3 regions of the Cellulomonas sp. Root137 genome follow, and region 1 is predicted to be linked to each of the others. Evidence: predicted binding sites of a transcription regulator. Region 1 holds the regulator's gene; each other region holds the start of a gene.
The links. The regulator HrcA, encoded in region 1, represses chaperone genes, less so after heat shock. The targets are predictions, from matches to a motif close to TTNGCACTCGNNNNNNNCGAGTGCNAA.
Positions count from the first base shown of each region.

Region 2: a site for HrcA is predicted at 1,478-1,504, ahead of ASD18_RS16660 (Hsp20/alpha crystallin family protein). Genes of this name have one in related genera too.
Region 3: a site for HrcA is predicted at 1,893-1,919, ahead of groES (co-chaperone GroES). Genes of this name have one in related genera too.

Region 1 is NZ_LMFG01000001.1:2,176,526-2,179,726, forward strand. Features, by position in the region: gene ASD18_RS10265 (DUF3097 domain-containing protein) at 1-516, opposite strand, end outside; gene hrcA (heat-inducible transcriptional repressor HrcA) at 652-1,674, shown strand; gene dnaJ (molecular chaperone DnaJ) at 1,736-2,863, shown strand; gene ASD18_RS10280 (16S rRNA (uracil(1498)-N(3))-methyltransferase) at 2,886-3,201, shown strand, end outside.
Region 2 is NZ_LMFG01000003.1:346,024-349,224, forward strand. Features, by position in the region: gene ASD18_RS16650 (hypothetical protein) at 1-509, opposite strand, end outside; gene ASD18_RS16655 (hypothetical protein) at 916-1,437, shown strand; gene ASD18_RS16660 (Hsp20/alpha crystallin family protein) at 1,594-2,034, shown strand; gene ASD18_RS16665 (iron-containing redox enzyme family protein) at 2,272-3,201, shown strand, end outside.
Region 3 is NZ_LMFG01000001.1:1,660,081-1,663,281, reverse strand. Features, by position in the region: gene ASD18_RS08025 (MerR family transcriptional regulator) at 1-760, opposite strand, end outside; gene ASD18_RS08020 (WhiB family transcriptional regulator) at 1,014-1,310, shown strand; gene groES (co-chaperone GroES) at 1,459-1,755, opposite strand; gene ASD18_RS08010 (class I SAM-dependent methyltransferase) at 1,960-3,141, shown strand; gene ASD18_RS08005 (glutamate--cysteine ligase) at 3,141-3,201, shown strand, end outside.

The DNA of each region.
Region 1 (3,201 bases):
CCCCACGCGGCGCCCGGGGCCGGGGGAGAAGTCCCGCAGGGCGTCGGCGAGGTTGTCGACGCCGTCGAGCAGCTCGACGACCACGCCCTCGAGCCGCAGGTCGTCGCCCCAGACCTTCTCCACCAGCTCGGCGTCGTGCTTGCCCTCCACCCAGATCCGGCTGCCGCGGGCCACGCGAGCGCGGGCGTCGTGCACGGCGACGGACCCCGAGGCCGTGCGGGTGGGCTTCGCGGGTGCCGGGGCGCGCACGGGAGCGGTGAGCGCCACGGGCTCGCCGTCCAGCCAGAAGCCCCGACCCAGCGGGAAGGTGCGGGTGCGACCGCGCCGGTCCTCGAGGACGACGACGTGCTGGCCGCCCGACTTTTCCACCCGGACGACGGCGCCGACCCACCCGGTGGTGACCTCCTCGACGACGAGGCCGGTCTCGGCGGGCTGGGGGCGGCTGGTGCGGGTGGGCCGGTGGTGCGTCGAGCCGGAGCCCCCGAGCACGTCCGAGCCGTAGCGGTCGTCGTTCACCCGGGCAGCCTAGGGGCCGCGGTCGCGCCGTCCCCGGACGCCACCCCGTGAGTGTCGCGCCCCCGGCGTAGCATTGGCACTCCTGTGCGGGGAGTGCTACCCACGGACTGCTCGAGCGACGACGGAGGAGGCGACATGAGCGAGGACCGGCGGCTGGACGTGCTGCGCGCGATCGTCGAGGACTACGTCGCCACCAAGGAGCCGGTGGGCTCCCGCGCGCTCGTCGAGCGGCACTCGCTCGGCGTCTCGCCCGCGACCATCCGCAACGACATGGCAGCCCTCGAGGAGGGCGGGTACATCGCCCAGCCGCACACCTCGGCCGGCCGGGTGCCGACGGACAAGGGCTACCGGCTGTTCGTCGACCAGCTCTCGACCGTGAAGCCGCTGTCCAGCCCGGAGCGCCGCGCCATCGGCACGTTCCTGGAGAACGCGCAGGACCTCGACGACGTCGTCGACCGGGCCGTGCGGCTCATCGCGCAGCTGACGCACCAGGTCGCCGTCGTCCAGTACCCGTCGCTGCGGCGCTCGGCGCTGCGGCACGTGGAGCTCGTGCCCGTCGGCGCCCGGCACCTGCTGGTGGTCCTCATCACCGACACGGGTCGCGTCGAGCAGCGCACGCTCGAGCTGGTCACCGACCTCGACGAGTCCGTGGTCGCGCGGCTGCGGTCCCGCCTGAACGTGAGCGCGGCGGGTCGGCGGCTGTCCGAGCTGCCGGTCGCGCTGGGCGAGCTGACCGACGCGTTCGCGCCCGCGGACCAGGCACTCGTCAACGCCGTCGTAGCCGTCCTCGAGGAGACGCTGGCGCAGGAGTCGGAGGAGCGGGTGGTGCTGGCCGGCACCGCCAACCTCGCGCGCGTCGGCAGCACGGACGTGCGCGCGATCGGCCCCGTGCTCGAGGCGCTCGAGGAGCAGGTGGTGCTCCTGCGGCTGCTGTCCGAGATGGCCGAGGACTCCGCGACGGTCGCGGTGCGCATCGGCCGCGAGACCCAGCACGACGGGCTGTTCGAGACGAGCTTCGTGACCACCGGCTACGGCGACGAGGGCGGTGGGTCGGTGGCGCGCATCGGCTCGATCGGACCACTCCGGATGGACTACCCCGGCACCATGTCCGCGGTCCGTGCGGTGGCCCGGTACCTGACGCGCATCCTCGCGCAATGACGCACGCACACGTTCGACCTGAGACCTGTTCCACGACCGCTGGAAGCGAGCAGACCCTCCTGTGACCGACTACTACGAGATCCTCGGCGTGCCGCGTGACGCGACGCCGGAGCAGATCAAGAAGGCGTACCGCAAGCTCGCCCGCGAGCACCACCCCGACGTCGCGGGGACGGACGCCGGCTCCGAGGACACGTTCAAGGACGTCTCACGCGCGTACGACGTGCTGGGCAACCCCGAGAAGCGCCGCGCCTACGACCTGGGCGGGGACCCGTCGTCGCCCGGTGGCGGCATGGGGGGCGGCTTCGGCTTCCAGGACATCTTCGAGACGTTCTTCGGTGCCGCCACGGGAGCGGCCGCCCAGCGCGGTCCGATCCCGCGCGCCCGGCGCGGCCAGGACGCCCTCGTGCGGCTGGACCTCGACCTCGCCGAGGTCACGTTCGGCGTGCACCGCGAGGTCCCGGTGGACACCGCGGTGATCTGCCCGACCTGCAACGGGTCGTGCTGCCGTCCGGGGACGTCGCCGCGCACCTGCGAGGTCTGCGGCGGCCGCGGGTCGGTGCAGCGCGTCGCGCGCTCGTTCCTCGGCCAGGTCATGACCACGCAGCCCTGCGCCGCGTGCCACGGCTTCGGCACCGTCATCCCCGAACCGTGCACCGAGTGCTCGGGTGAGGGCCGGGTCCGCTCGCGCCGCACGCTGGCCGTGGACGTGCCCGCGGGTGTGGACACCGGGACGCGGATCAAGCTCACCGGCCAGGGCGAGGTCGGCCCGGCCGGCGGCCCTGCCGGCGACGTCTACCTCGAGGTGCGCGAGCGCAAGCACGACACGTTCGTGCGGCGCGGCGACGACCTGCACGCGACGCTCGAGGTGCCGATGACCGCGGCCGCCCTGGGCACCGTGCTCACGCTGGACACGCTGGACGGGCCGCAGGAGGTCGATCTGCGTCCCGGCACGCAGCCGTCCCAGATCGTCTCGATCAAGGGGCTCGGCGTCGGTCACCTGCACGCCCCCGGCCGCGGTGACCTGCATGTCCACGTCGAGGTGCACGTCCCGACCGCCATGGACGACGAGCAGGCGGAGCTGCTGCGCCGGCTCGCGACCCTGCGCGGCGAGGAGCGTCCGGAGGCACGGCTCGCGGCGTCGAGCTCCGGCGTGTTCGCCAAGCTGCGCGACAAGCTCTCCGGTCGGTGAGCGTGACGGTGACGGCCGCGTCATGAGCGCGCCCGTGTTCCTGGCCGAGCCCGGATCGCTGGACGCCGTGGCCGACGGCGCCACGTACCTGCTCGACGGCACCGAGGGTCGCCACGCCGGGGTCGTCCAGCGCCGCAGCCCGGGGGAGCGGGTCGACGTGGTCGACGGTTCCGGTGTCCGGCTCGTCGGCGTGGTCGGCGAGGTGACCGCCGAGGGCGTGCTCGTGCACGTGCAGCAGCGCGTCGTCGAGCCCGCGCCCGCGGTCGCGCTGGTGCTCGTGCAGGCCCTCGCCAAGGGGGACCGCGACGAGATGGCGATCGAGGCAGCCACCGAGGTGG
Region 2 (3,201 bases), on a different contig from region 1:
GTGGCGGGCGGCGCGTCCTTGAGGCCGCGGGTGAGCCGGCCGAGCACGACGCCGGCCCCGGCGGCGATGACGAGGAACGTGCCCGGGCGGCGCCGGGCGAAGCTGCGGACCTCGTCGAGCACCTCGTCCGGCCCGTGGCCCTCGAGCCAGCGGCCGAGGGCGTCCACCTTGTCGCCCACCTCGCGCACGAGGTCGGTGGCGAGGTTCTGCTCGGTCGGGGCGGACGCCATCTGCGACAGCTGACCGCCCACGGAGGTCAGTCCGCCGGCGAGCCGGGACTGCTGGGTGGCGGCCTGCCCGGTCACCTCGGTGCGGGCCTGCGACCAGAGGTCTCCCAGCTGGCGCCGGGCCTCGTGGGTGACCGCCGCGGCCTCGCCCTTCGCGTCGTCGAGCAGGTGCCCGCCGGCGTCGGTTGCCTTCGCCTTGAGGGTGCTGGCCTGCTCCTTCGCGGTGTCCGCGGTGCTCCCGTTCTCCGGGAGGGGATAGCTGCTGGTGTAGTCGTCGGTCATGGTGCGGTCTCATCTCGAGTCGTCGGACGGCGGACAGCCCAGCCGCCGTGGCCGGGCGCAACCGATCCGAGAGGGGTTGAGGGGCGCGGGGTTTCTGCCGCGCATCCGTCCGCATGGGTCCAGGCCGATCGCGGCCGAACCGCGATCAAGCGTGTGCGCGGGCCTGCGCTCCTGCGCCCGGGCCCGTGCCCTGCCCCGGCGACGCTTCTTGTCCCGGGTGACGGTGTGCCGGTGACGATGTCGATCCGGCTCGTCGGACGCTAAGCCCGTCGTTCCCCGCTCGCCACCCGAGTCGTCCAGCTCCTGCTGGTTCGGCGGAGCGGGACCCCGCCGGTTGCGTCCCGTGCTGGCGCGGGTACGGTCGGGCCCCATCGCCGTCCGAGCGCGCGCACTCCGAGGAGGACCGATGGCTCCGCACCGGGTCGACGTCGACCCCCGGCTCTTGAGGATCTACCTGTCCGACCACGTCGCCGGCGCGACCGGGGCGATCGCCAGGTCGCGGCGGATGGCGCGGGCATACGACAGCACACCGCTGGGCGGCCCCATCGGGAGCTTCGCGGAGGAGCTGGAGGGGGAGCGCGTGCTCCTGCTCGAGCTCTCGGAGAGTCTCGGGCTCCGGCTGAGCCGGTGGAAGTCCGTGGGAGCCGCGGCCGGGGAGCGGGTCGGCCGCCTCAAGCCCAACGGGCGCCTCACCTCGGCGTCGCCCCTGTCCGCGCTGCTCGAGCTCGAGCTCCTGCGCGGCGGCGTCAATGCCAAGCGAGGCCTCTGGGACTCGCTCGCGTCCTGGAGCGGCGCGCTCGGTCTGGAGCGCGCACGGTTCGAGGAGCTCGACCGGCGCGGGCTCGCCCAGATCGAGTTGTTGGAGCAACTGGCGGCGGTCGCACGCGACCGTGTCGCGGCCGGCATGCACGACGTGAGCGAGGCCTGACGGCGGGCGTTCGCCGCGCGCGAACGACCCGTCCCCACCACTGGCACTCCCAGGGCGAGAGTGCTATTTCTTCTGTTGTAGCCAGTCCGGCCACGGAGTCGGACGACACCCGGGGCCCGGACGGTCCGGCGCCCTCGACGCAGAGGAGGTGGGGTCATGGCTACGCGATTCGACCCGTTCCAGGAGTTCGACCGCCTGTTCGCCCAGGTGCTGACGGCCGAACGGGCGTCGGCGACCATGCCGATGGATCTGTACCGCTCGGGCGACCACTACGTGCTCCACGTGGACCTGCCGGGCGCCGACCCGGGAACGATCGACGTGAACGTCGAGGACCGCACGCTGACCATCCGCGCGCAGCGCACTGCTCGCGCCGAGCAGGACGTGCAGTGGCTGGCCAAGGAGCGCCCGGTCGGCACCTACGCGCGACAGCTCACCGTGAGTCGCGGCCTCGCGCTGGACGCCATCTCGGCGACCTACTCCGACGGGGTGCTCACCCTGACCATCCCGGTCGCCGAGGACGCCAAGCCGCGGCGCATCGAGGTGCAGCACGCCGGTGACACGGCCGCGATCACGTCGGGGAGCGACGCCGTCGCCTGACGGTCGTGGCGGGGGCGCTCGGGTGCGAGAGCACCACCGGGCGACGAGGGCACGCCTTGTGCGGGCGAGCCGAGGCCCGCGCCCCCGCCACCACCCCTGTCCCCGGTTGCGGCTGCCGCGACACGTGTGAGGCTGTTCGCAGGCGTCCCCCGCTCCAGGCTCGGGCTGGAGGGACTCCCGCGTCGAGAAGGACCGGCCGTGAAACTACCCAGCCCGCGAGGGCCTCTGAGTCGTGCCGTGACGGAGGTTCTGAGCACTCCTCTCGACGGGGCTGCGGGCGCCGGAGAGCTGGCGCCCCTGACCCGGCGGGTGCTCGCGCACTCCGTCGACCTGCTGTCGGACGAGGACGTCCAGCTGACGCTCTACGTCATGTACGAGCTCTTCTACCGGGGCTTCGAGGGCGTCGACGACGACTGGGAGTGGGCGCCCGAGGTGCTGGGTGCCCGGCGACTCATCGAGTCCGCGCTCGAGCAGCACCTGTCCGAGCGTGTGGACGTCCCTGAGGAGATCGCACCTGAACGGGGAGCGGTCGCCGAGGCGTTGTTCGCTCTGACGGCGCCGAGCCCAGGGCCCAGCGTCGCTCGGTACGTGGCGAAGCGGGCGAGCCTGGAGCAGCTCCGCGAGCTCCTGGTGCAACGGTCGGTCTACCAGCTCAAGGAGGCGGACCCCCACACGTGGGCGATCCCGCGCCTCGTCGGACGCCCGAAGTCCGCGCTGGTGGAGATCCAGGCCGACGAGTACGGCGGTGGCGACCCCGAGCGGATGCACTGCGAGCTGTTCGCGCGGACCATGCGGGGCGCGGCGCTGGACGCGGAGTACGGCGCCTACATCGAGCAGGTCCCCGCGGTCACCCTGGCCGGCGTGAACGTGATGTCCCTGTTCGGGCTGCACAGGCGGTGGCGGGGTGCGACCGCCGGACACCTCGCCGCCTTCGAGATGACGTCCTCGCTGCCGAACAGGCTCTACGGCGACGGGTTCCGCCGCCACGGCTTCGACCAGGGCACGACGGAGTACTTCGACGAGCACGTCGAGGCGGACGCCGTGCACGAGCAGATCGCCGGGCGCGACCTGGCGGGTGCCCTGGTCCAGCAGGAGCCGGAGCTGCTGCACGACGTCCTGTTCGGTGCCGCGACGTGTCTGTACCTCGACGAGGTGGTCGGCGAGCAC
Region 3 (3,201 bases), 520 kb from region 1:
CCTCGAGGTCGACGTCGACCCGCTGCCCGATCGTCACGACCGCCCTGGCGCGCGTCATGGCGGTGAGCTCGACCGCGTGGTGCGGACCCACCGGCCCCCCGACGATGCGGGCGTCGACCCCCTGCGCCGCGAGCGCGCCCGCGAGGGCGTGGGCGACGAGCGGCCGTGCCTCCCGGGGGGCGACGAGCACGAGGACGACGGGCCGTCGGGTTCCCGTCAGCGGCACCGGGTGCTCGCGCAGGGCGCCGAGGACGCCCGCGTGCACCGCGGCGACCGCGTCGACCCCGGGCGGGTCCACGACCGTGCGGCGGGCGAGGGCCGCGATGACCGGCTCCACCAGGCCCGTCCACCAGAGCGCGACGTCGGCGCCCTGGTCGATCGCCAGCAGCCGCGCGCACCCGACCACGTCACCGGCGAGCGCGGCGTCGACGACCGCGGTCGGCGTGGTCGGCACGTCGTCGTGGGAGTGGGCGGGGCTTCCGGCGGTCACGTCGGTCGCCAGGGCGATCCGCGCCGACTCCGCCGGCGCCACGCCGTCCAGCGTGAGCCGCCGCATGACCAGCAGCCGCTCGACGTCGACCGCGGAGTAGCGCCGGTGCGCCCCCGCGGAGTGCTCGGACGGCCCGAGCCCGTACCGGCGGTCCCAGGTGCGCAACGTCGCAGGTGCGACACCGAGGCGTCGGGCCACCGCGGCGACGGCGAGCGCAGGCGCAGGAGGCACGGCCGGCCCCGCCAGTTCGTCGTCCTCGCGCGTCACCATGGCGCGATTCTGCCAGGCCGACGCGATTCGGCCTCATCGGGCGCGTCGGACCACGACACGCCGACCAGGGACTTCATGCACAATCGCGCCACCAAATCAATGTGCGAACGGGTCTTGAACAACTTCTGGCGCGGTTGTAACGTCCTCTCCAACGCGTCACCCCGGTGGGACACCATCCGGTTCCCGTGTTGACGACTTCCCGGCACAGCCGCCCCGCACGGCGGACTGGGTCGGATCGACTGAGGAGGAACTCATGGCCGAGATCTCGCGCCTTCCCGGACCGGTGATGGACCTGTGGGAGTGGCAGTTCGACGGAGCGTGCCGCGACGAGGACCAGGACCTCTTCTTCCACCCCGAGGGCGAGCGCGGTTCTGCCCGCCGGCGCCGCGCCGAGGCGGCCAAGGCGATCTGCGCCACGTGCCCCGTGATCAAGGAGTGCCTCGAGCAGTCGCTCGCGGTGCGCGAGCCCTACGGCGTGTGGGGCGGGCTCTCCGAGGACGAGCGCTCCGCCGTGCTCGCCCAGCGCGGCCGCGCCAGCCGCGTGGGCTGACCCGACCTGGACGACCAGAGCCCCTCTCCTCGGCGGCACGATCGAGGAGAGGGGCTCTGGTGTGTCCGGCGCCGAACGCGCGAAGGCCCCCCACGGCAGTGCCGTGGGGGGCCTTCGCGGGTGAGCGGGGCGCGTGGCGCCCCTCAGCTCACTTGACGACGATCGCGAGGATGTCGCGCGCGGAGAGGATGAGGTACTCCTCGCCGTCGTACTTGACCTCGGTGCCGCCGTACTTGGAGTAGATCACCTTGTCGCCGACGGCGACGTCGAGCGGGATCCGGTTGCCGTTGTCGTCGACACGGCCGGGTCCGACCGCCTGGACCTCGCCCTCCTGGGGCTTCTCCTTGGCACTGTCCGGGATGACGAGACCGAAAGAGGTCGTCGCCTCTGCCTCGAGCGTCTTGACGACGATCCGGTCCTCGAGGGGCTTGATGGAGACCGACACAGCGGACCTCCCCTTCGCATGTGAGTAGTTCTCTGAGGTACGTGCGCGCTCTCGGACACGTCGTCGCGGGTGCCGTGGCCTGGAGCGCTGCTGGCACACTCACCGGGAGAGTGCCAGCCACTCACTCTAGGAACCGGTTAGCACTCGGTCAAGGCGAGTGCCAACGAGCGGTCCTGGCGAGTCTCTGCGTGCGAGGATCGCCGCATGGATCGCGAGGGCATCGCCCAGCTGCTCAGCCCCGCCGGATGGGCACTGCTGTCCGCGCTGCCGCCCTACGACGAGACCCGCACGCTCGCACTCTCGGAGCGCATGCGCGACGAGGGCATCGATCCGGCGCTCGTCGCCGCGGCGCTCACGCAGTCGCGCCTGCGTGCGAAGGCCGCCGCGAAGTTCGGCACGTTCGCCGACGGCATGCTCTTCACCGCCGCGGGCCTCGAGCAGGCGACGCGGCTCACGGTCGCCGCCCACCACGCGCGCAGGTTCCGCGACGCCGGCAGCACCCGCGTGGCCGACCTGACCACCGGGATCGGTGCGGACGCCATGGCCTTCGCCGGCATCGGCCTGCGGGTGCTGGCCATCGACCTGGACGAGGCGACCGCGGCGATCGCCACCGTGAACCTGCGGCACTTCCCCGACGCCGAGGTACGGCACGGCGACGGGCTCGCTCTCGACCTCGAGGCGGAAGGTGTCGACGGTGTGTACGCCGACCCGGCCCGCCGGACCTCGTCCGGCAGTCGCGTGTTCGACCCGTCCGCCTACGAGCCGTCCCTCGACGCGGTCCTCGCGGTGCGCGAGCGGGTCCCCGCCCTCGGCCTCAAGCTCGGTCCCGGCATCCCGCACACCGCCCTGCCCGACGACGCGCAGGCCCAGTGGGTCTCGGTCGACGGCGACGTGGTCGAGGTCGGCCTCTGGTTCGGCCCGCTCGCGCCCGAGGGACCCGGCCGGTCCGCCCTGGTGCTCCGCGACGGCGAGGCCCACGTCGTGCGCGCCACCACCGATGAGCGCCCGCCCGCCGGGGCGGTCGGCGGCTACCTCTACGAGCCCGACGGCGCCGTCATCCGGGCCGGCCTGGTGGGCGAGATCGCCCAGCAGGTGCAGGGCCGCCTCGTGGACCCCACGATCGCCTACGTGACCTCGGACGCGCTGACTCCTGTGCCCACCGCCACCGCGTACCGCGTGCTCGACACGATGCCGTTCGGTCTCAAGCGGCTCCGGACCTACCTGCGAGGACGTGACGTGGGGAAGCTGACCATCAAGAAGCGCGGGACCGCCGTGGTGCCGGAGCAGCTCCGTCGGCAGCTGGACCTGCGCGGCAGCGCGACCGGGACGATCATCCTCACGCGTGTCGCTGGCAGCCAGCAGGTGCTCGTGGTGGAGCCCGTCTGATGGCCGCGCCGGTGCGGGTGCCGTTCGCGCACTCCGAGCGGTCGAGCGTGGGGATCGAGT